Regions from separate parts of the Bradyrhizobium sp. UFLA03-84 genome, predicted to be linked through region 3. Evidence: predicted binding sites of a transcription regulator. Region 3 holds the regulator's gene; each other region holds the start of a gene.
The links. Region 3 encodes PhoB, which activates phosphate uptake and scavenging genes when phosphate is short. Its sites were predicted from a motif close to TGTCATNNANCTGTCAT; they were not measured.
Positions count from the first base shown of each region.

Region 1: phnF (phosphonate metabolism transcriptional regulator PhnF) is a predicted target of PhoB. The motif match lies at 1,040-1,056, and genes of this name have one in related genera.
Region 2: CK489_RS09245 (alkaline phosphatase D family protein) is a predicted target of PhoB. The motif match lies at 977-993, and genes of this name have one in related genera.

Region 1 is NZ_NSJY01000013.1:1,048,313-1,050,575, reverse strand. Features, by position in the region: gene phnH (phosphonate C-P lyase system protein PhnH) at 1-505, opposite strand, end outside; gene phnG (phosphonate C-P lyase system protein PhnG) at 510-980, opposite strand; gene phnF (phosphonate metabolism transcriptional regulator PhnF) at 1,085-1,810, shown strand; gene phnE (phosphonate ABC transporter, permease protein PhnE) at 1,992-2,263, opposite strand, start outside.
Region 2 is NZ_NSJY01000006.1:231,375-233,637, reverse strand. Features, by position in the region: gene CK489_RS09250 (TAXI family TRAP transporter solute-binding subunit) at 1-749, shown strand, start outside; gene CK489_RS09245 (alkaline phosphatase D family protein) at 1,056-2,263, shown strand, end outside.
Region 3 is NZ_NSJY01000003.1:495,053-497,315, reverse strand. Features, by position in the region: gene phoU (phosphate signaling complex protein PhoU) at 1-460, shown strand, start outside; gene phoB (phosphate regulon transcriptional regulator PhoB) at 521-1,231, shown strand; gene CK489_RS02350 (GcrA family cell cycle regulator) at 1,418-1,930, opposite strand.

The DNA.
Region 1 (2,263 bases), on a different contig from region 3:
TCGACAGCCGCTGGAACAGGTCGCGCGGCTTGATCATCGCCTGCAGCACCGCGCTGCCGTCGATGCCCGGTCCCTTCAGCTCGAAGGCCGGCCCCTGGGTCAGGCTGTCGACCTGCAGGATCAGCGTGGTCGACCGGTCCGGATATTCGCTGCTGCCGAACGCGAAGCGCTCCAGCGCCGGCAGGTTCGCGGCATCGCCGATCAGCGCGAAGCTCGCGATCGAGGAATCCGCGATCACCGGCGCGCTGGCGTGAAATTTCAGCCATCGCGCGACGTCCGGCGTCGCCGACATCGCGGCGTCGAGCCAGATCGGCGTGTCGTGATCGAACAGCGTCAGCGCAATCGCGGCCGAACCGCGCATCAAGCCGGCCGGCGTTCCGACATCAGCGGCGACGCGCTGCACGCTGCCCGGGCGCGCCATAGCATCCATCACGGAGCGGAACGTTGATTGCGCCGACAGCACCTTGTCGGCAAAGCCTGCGGGCATTTCGGCAATCGTCGTCATTGCATCATCCCTCACCGCGCACCATCGTGTAGAAATCGACCCGCGTCGCCGCGGTCTCAGCCGCCTTGCGGCTGCGCTCGGCATCCACAGCGGCACGCAGCGGCGCGATCACCTTGGCCTCCACCTCGCCGGACAATTCCGCCGACTGCACCATGGCGTCGCACAGCGCGATCATCCGCGCCTTCTCGGCGTCACGGCCGAGCGTGTAGCCGAAGCCGACCTCGCCGCTCGCAAGCCGCACCGCCGCGCGCGACACCGTCGCTTCGCCGAGATTGAACGGCGCGCCGTCGCCGCCGACCCGGCCGCGCAGCATCACGAGGCCGTTCTCCGGCTCGCGCAGGTTCTCGTGCTTTGGGATCGCGATCGCCGCCAGCCGGCCTGCGATGTCGGCAGCGGCCGAGTGCGCGAGCACCGTCATCGCAGCCTTGCGCTGGGCCTGCTTGCTGTTTGGTCCGGTCGAACTGGTCGAACTCATGTGCAACCTTGCGTGCGTCAAGTTGTCTATGATAATAGACAACTTGATAGCCGAGCGCCATGACTGTTTCGTGACAAGCCGAAGATTTCTGGTATCACCGCGCGATGAGCATGCAGGAAAGTTCCGGCGTCGCCTTGTGGCGGCAAGTTGCCGACGGCATCGAGCGCGGCATCGCTGACGGCCGCTTTGCCGCCGGCGAAAAGCTGCCGGGCGAGATGGAGATCGCGGAGACGTACCGGGTCAACCGCCACACGGTGCGGCGCGCGCTCGCCGCACTGGCCGAGCGCGGCCTGGTGCGCGCCGAGCGCGGCAGCGGCACCTATGTCGAAGCTCAGCGCCTGGCCTATCCCTTGCGCTCACGCACGCGATTTTCCGAAATCGTCGGCGCCGGCGGTCACGAGCCGCGCGGCCAGCTGATCGATGCCGGCGAGGATATTGCCAACCGCGAGATCGCGCGCGAGCTCGGCCTGAAGATCGGCGCCCCGCTGATCCGGATCGAAGCGGTGCGGCTCGCCGACCGGACGCCGATCTGCGTTTCCACCACCTGGCTGTCGGCCGAGCGGTTTCCCGATGCCGGCAGCGTGTTCGCCAACGTCCACTCGATGACCAAGCTGCTCGCGCATTACGGCGTGAAGGATTACCACCGCGCGTCGACCCGGATCACCGCGGCCATTGTCGATGCGACCGACGCCGCGCGGCTTGATTTGCCGCTGGGACGGCCGGTGCTGGTGGTCGACGCGACCGACGTCGATATGCTGGACCAGCCGCTGGTGACCAAGCGCTCGCGCTTCGCCGCCGAGCGCATGGAGTTCCTGGTCGAGAACGGCTGACGGCATACGCGCTCGCTCCGCACGATTTCGGAATACTGGAAATCTATCCCTGAGTTGCCCGACGCGTCAAGTTGCCTTGTCGAATGCCGGCGACCGCCGGCTCCTTTGCATGGGGTTGTTTTCGTTATTTTGGCTGCGCGCAATGGCGGCAGCCGCACGCCGGGAGAGGCGAAAGGAGAAGCTATGCTACCGCCCGCTGGCCGATGATGGCAAAGCGCAGCTTGCTGGAGATGAAGTCGATCGCGGCGACCGCGATCAGGATCATCAGGATCAGGAACGACACCTTCTGCCATTCCAGCACGCGGATCTGCTCGGCGAGCTGCAAGCCGATGCCGCCGGCGCCGACGATGCCGATGATGGTGGCCGAACGGGTGTTCGATTCGATGAAGTAGAGCACCTGGCCTGCGATGACCGGCAGCACCTGCGGCAGCAGTCCGAACCGGATCTCATGCA
Region 2 (2,263 bases), on a different contig from region 3:
CGGCATCGACCAGGGACGGCGGCGAGCCGACCTTCCTTCCGATCGACGCGTCCGAGGCGATCGCGCAAAACCATCCGGCCTATGAGGCCGCGGAGATCCCCGCCGGCTCGCTCGGCTCGGCCGACCGTCCCGACGACGAGGTGAAGACGATCAGCTTCTCGCACCACATCGTCGCGCGAAAGGGCCTGTCGGACTCGACGGTCGCAGCCTTCACCCGGCAATTGTTCGCGATCCGGCAATCGCTCAAGAACGACTTCCCGCTTGCCGCCAAGATCGAGACGCCCGACACCGACAAGGATGCCACCATCCCGGTGCATCCCGGCGCCGCCGCCTTCGTCGACGGCGAAGAGAAGACCTTCCTCGACCGCTACAGCGATTACATCTGGTGGAGCCTGATGGCGTTCTCGGCGATGGGCTCGGCCGGCGCGTGGTTCGCCGGCTATCTCAAGCAGGACGAGCGCAACACCAACACCTCGCAGCGCGAACGCCTGCTCGAGATGCTGAAGGCCGCGCGGCAGAGCGATTCGACCGAAGAGCTCGACCAGCTGCAGGCGGAGGCTGACGACATCCTGCGCCACACGCTGGACTGCTTCGAGCACGGCGCGATCGAGGAAGGCACGCTGACCGCGTTCAACATCGCGCTCGAGCAGTTCCACAACGCCGTCGCCGACCGCAAGGCGTTGCTGCTGAGCATGCCGCAGAATCTGCAGCGGGCTGCGTCGCAGTTCCGCGCGGCAGGAACGGCATAGGTCTTCCCACCTCCGCTGCTTTGTTGTCCGCGAACGGTCTCTCTCCGTTCCCTTCCCCTTGCAGGGTCACGCGCGAGGCAGGCGCGCTGCCAAAATATCGAAAACAACCCCATGCAAAGCACCCGGCAGTGGCCGGCGCTCGACCAGGCGCCACAGGCGATCGCTCTGCCCGCAAGCGGAAGGAGTTTGACGACCGAGCTCACCTGACGAGCCCGCTCGCTTCCCCCTGTAATCTCTCCGTCATGGAATTTTTCTAGGTCTTGGCGGACCCGCGGCGCATTGTCGCTGCGCCCTGAGGAGGCCCCCATGACGATCCGGTTTTCGCGAAATCTCACCCGCCGACGCTTTCTCTCGACCGCGGCTGCGGCCGGTGCCGGCGTGATCGCGATGCCTTACCTGTCGCGCGCCGCCGATCGTCCCGTGATCACCCACGGCGTGCAGTCCGGCGATGTCGGCGTCGACGGCGGCGTGGTGTGGGCGCGTACCGACCGGCCGGCGCAGATGATGGTCGAGGTCGCCACCACGGAATCGTTCAAGGACGCCCGCGCGCTGCCGCCGATCACGGCGCTGCCGGAGAGCGACTTCACCGCCAAGATGCTGCTGGAGAATCTGCCCTCCGGCCAGGACATCTTCTATCGCGTCCGCTTCCGCGACCTCGCCCATATCGACGTTGTCGGCGAGCCGGTGGTCGGCCGTTTCCGCACCGCGCCGAGCGACCGCCGCGATGTCTCCTTCGTGTGGGGCGGCGACGTCGCCGGCCAGGGCTGGGGCATCAACCCCGACGACGGCGGCATGATCACCTTCGCCGCAATGAAGAAGCACAATCCGGATTTCCTGCTGCATTCCGGCGACACCATCTACGCCGACGGCGTGATCCCGTCCGAGGTGAAGCTCCCCGACGGCAAGATCTGGAAGAACATCACGATCCCGGAGAAGGCCAAGGTCGCCGAGACGCTCGACGAGTACCGCGCCGCGCATAAATACAATTTCCTCGACTCGAATTTGCGCGCCTTCAACGCCGAGGTGCCGATCTTCGTGCAGTGGGACGATCACGAGGTGACCAACAACTGGTCGCTGTCGAAGCAGCTGCCGGCGGCCTACAAGGAGCGCGACATCACCGTGCTCGCCGCGCGCGCGGCCAAGGCCTTCCACGAGATGTATCCGATGCGCGAGAGCATCGTCGAGCCGGGCCGGGTCTATCGCACGCTGAGCTATGGTCCGCATCTCGACGTGTTCATGCTCGACGAGCGCAGCTATCGCGGCCCCAATGGTCCGAACCTGCAGGAAAAATATGGCCCCGACGCCTATTTCATCGGGCCGGACCAGATGGCCTGGCTGAAGCGCGCGCTGCTCAACTCGCGCGCCACCTGGAAGGTGATCGCCTCGGACATGCCGCTGTCGCTGATCGTCTATGACGACGCCGCCAACAAGAAGGGCTCGGAAGCGTTCGCGCAGGGCGACGGCCCGGCGCGCGGCCGCGAGCTCGAGATCGCCGACATCCTGCGCTTCATCAA
Region 3 (2,263 bases):
CGCGATGCGCGTCGCCACCGACCTCGAGCGGATCGGCGATCTCGCCAAGAACATGGGCAAGCGCGTCGCGGCGCTGGAAAGCGATTTTCAGCCGCTGAAGCTGATCCGCGGCCTCGAGCACATGACCGATCTCGTGCTGTCGCAGGTCAAGTCGGTGCTCGACGCCTATGCCGCGCACGATCTGCCGGCGGCGATGAATGTCTGGAAGGGTGACGAGGAGGTTGACGCGATCTGCACCTCGCTGTTCCGCGAACTGCTCACCTACATGATGGAAGATCCGCGCAACATCTCGTTCTGCATCCATCTGATGTTCTGCGCCAAGAACATCGAGCGGATCGGCGATCACGCCACCAACATCGCAGAGACGGTGTTCTACATGATCGAAGGCCAGCAGATCACCGACAAGCGCCCGAAGGGTGACATGACCAACTTTGCCACCACGGTGCCGGGTAACACATAGTCGACGGCGTTTCGGTTTGCGTCAGGGCAACGGATCACCACACAGAAAGAACTTAGACCGATGAGCGCACGCATTCTGGTAGTCGAAGACGAGGAAGCGCTGACGACGCTGTTGCGCTATAACCTCGATGCGGAAGGCTACGATGTCGAAACAGTGGGGCGCGGCGACGACGCCGACACCCGCCTGAAGGAGCGCGTTCCTGACCTCGTGGTGCTCGATTGGATGCTGCCGGGCCTGTCCGGCATCGAGCTGTGCCGTCGCTTGCGGGCGCGGCCCGAGACCAAGCAGCTTCCGATCATCATGCTGACCGCACGCGGCGAGGAGAGCGAGCGCGTGCGCGGGCTGGCCACCGGCGCCGACGACTACATCGTCAAGCCGTTCTCGGTACCGGAACTGCTGGCCCGTGTGAAGGGCCTGCTGCGCCGCGCGAGCCCGGAACGGCTTGCGACCGTGCTGACCTATGGTGACATCGAGCTCGACCGCGAGAAGCGCCGTGTGGCGCGCTCGGGTCGTCCGATCGATCTCGGCCCGACCGAATATCGCCTGCTTGAGTTCTTCCTCGAGCATCCGGGCCGCGTGTTCAGCCGCGAGCAGCTGCTCGACAGCGTCTGGGGCCGCGACATCTACATCGACGAGCGCACCGTCGACGTGCACATCGGCCGCCTGCGCAAGCTGCTCAATCCGGGCCGTGAGCAGGACCCGATCCGCACCGTGCGCGGCGCCGGCTATGCGCTCGACGACCGCTTCGCAAAGGCCGAGCCGCAGCCGTAACGGCCGCGGGGCAATCTCAAGCCACAACACGCGTCGTCCCGGCCTAGTGCGCAATTGCGCACTAGGCCGGGACGACGCCGGTGATGTAGACCTCGCCTTGTTGGCTCCATGAAGAGCTACTCGGCACAAAAAAATCCCCGCTTGCGCGGGGATTTGTTTTGCAGTCCAGGCTGGTTTCCCGAGTGCTTACTTGATCTGCGGCTTCGCCGACGGCCGGCGGCGATCGGCGGCGGGCTGGTAGGCGACGCGCGAGTGATGGGCGCAATAGGGCAGGCCGGCGAGCGCCTTGCCGCCGCAGAAGAAGAATTCCGGGCTCGAGGGATCGCCGACCGGCCAGTGGCAGGTGGCCTCGTTGAGCTCGAGCAGCGACAGCCGCTGGCTCATCGGCACCACGTTGTCGTAGGAGATCGGATCGGGCTCCATCTCGACCTCGAAGGCGTGCGCCAGCGCCGTGTTGCCGCGCGAGACCGGGCGCGCCACCCGCATCATGTGCTGGGCGGGGCGCGCCTTGCGCTGCCGCGGCGCCGCCGTCGAAGGTGCCTTGGCGCGGCCGGAGAGGCCGAGCCGATGCACTTTGCCGATCACGGCGTTTCGCGTCACATTGCCAAGTTCCGCTGCGATCTGGCTGGCCGAAAGGCCAGACTCCCAGAGCTTCTTCAGCTGCTCGACGCGATCGTCGGACCAGGTCAATACCGTCATCGCATTCTTCCTTTCGCATGGCGCCGGCCAGTCATTGGAGCGGCGCTGCGAGCCAAATCTGGACAAATATCCCTGCGGCCAGAATCCCTTAGCCCTCGCCGGGCACGGTGTTGCGCCCGAACGTTTACGCGAGACACAAAGGCTACTTAGAGGGTCCAGTACTGCCGCACGAGATGTCGTACCCGACAGGCCAAACGCTACAATATGGCGTGACTCTGGCGCAAGAGTCCGCGGCCGCGCGTCCACATGTTCCCACACAGTTAAGCATTGTAATGAGGCTTTTCCACCGCACCGGAATGCTCCGGATTGCGCTCGCTGCGCATTGCAGAAAGG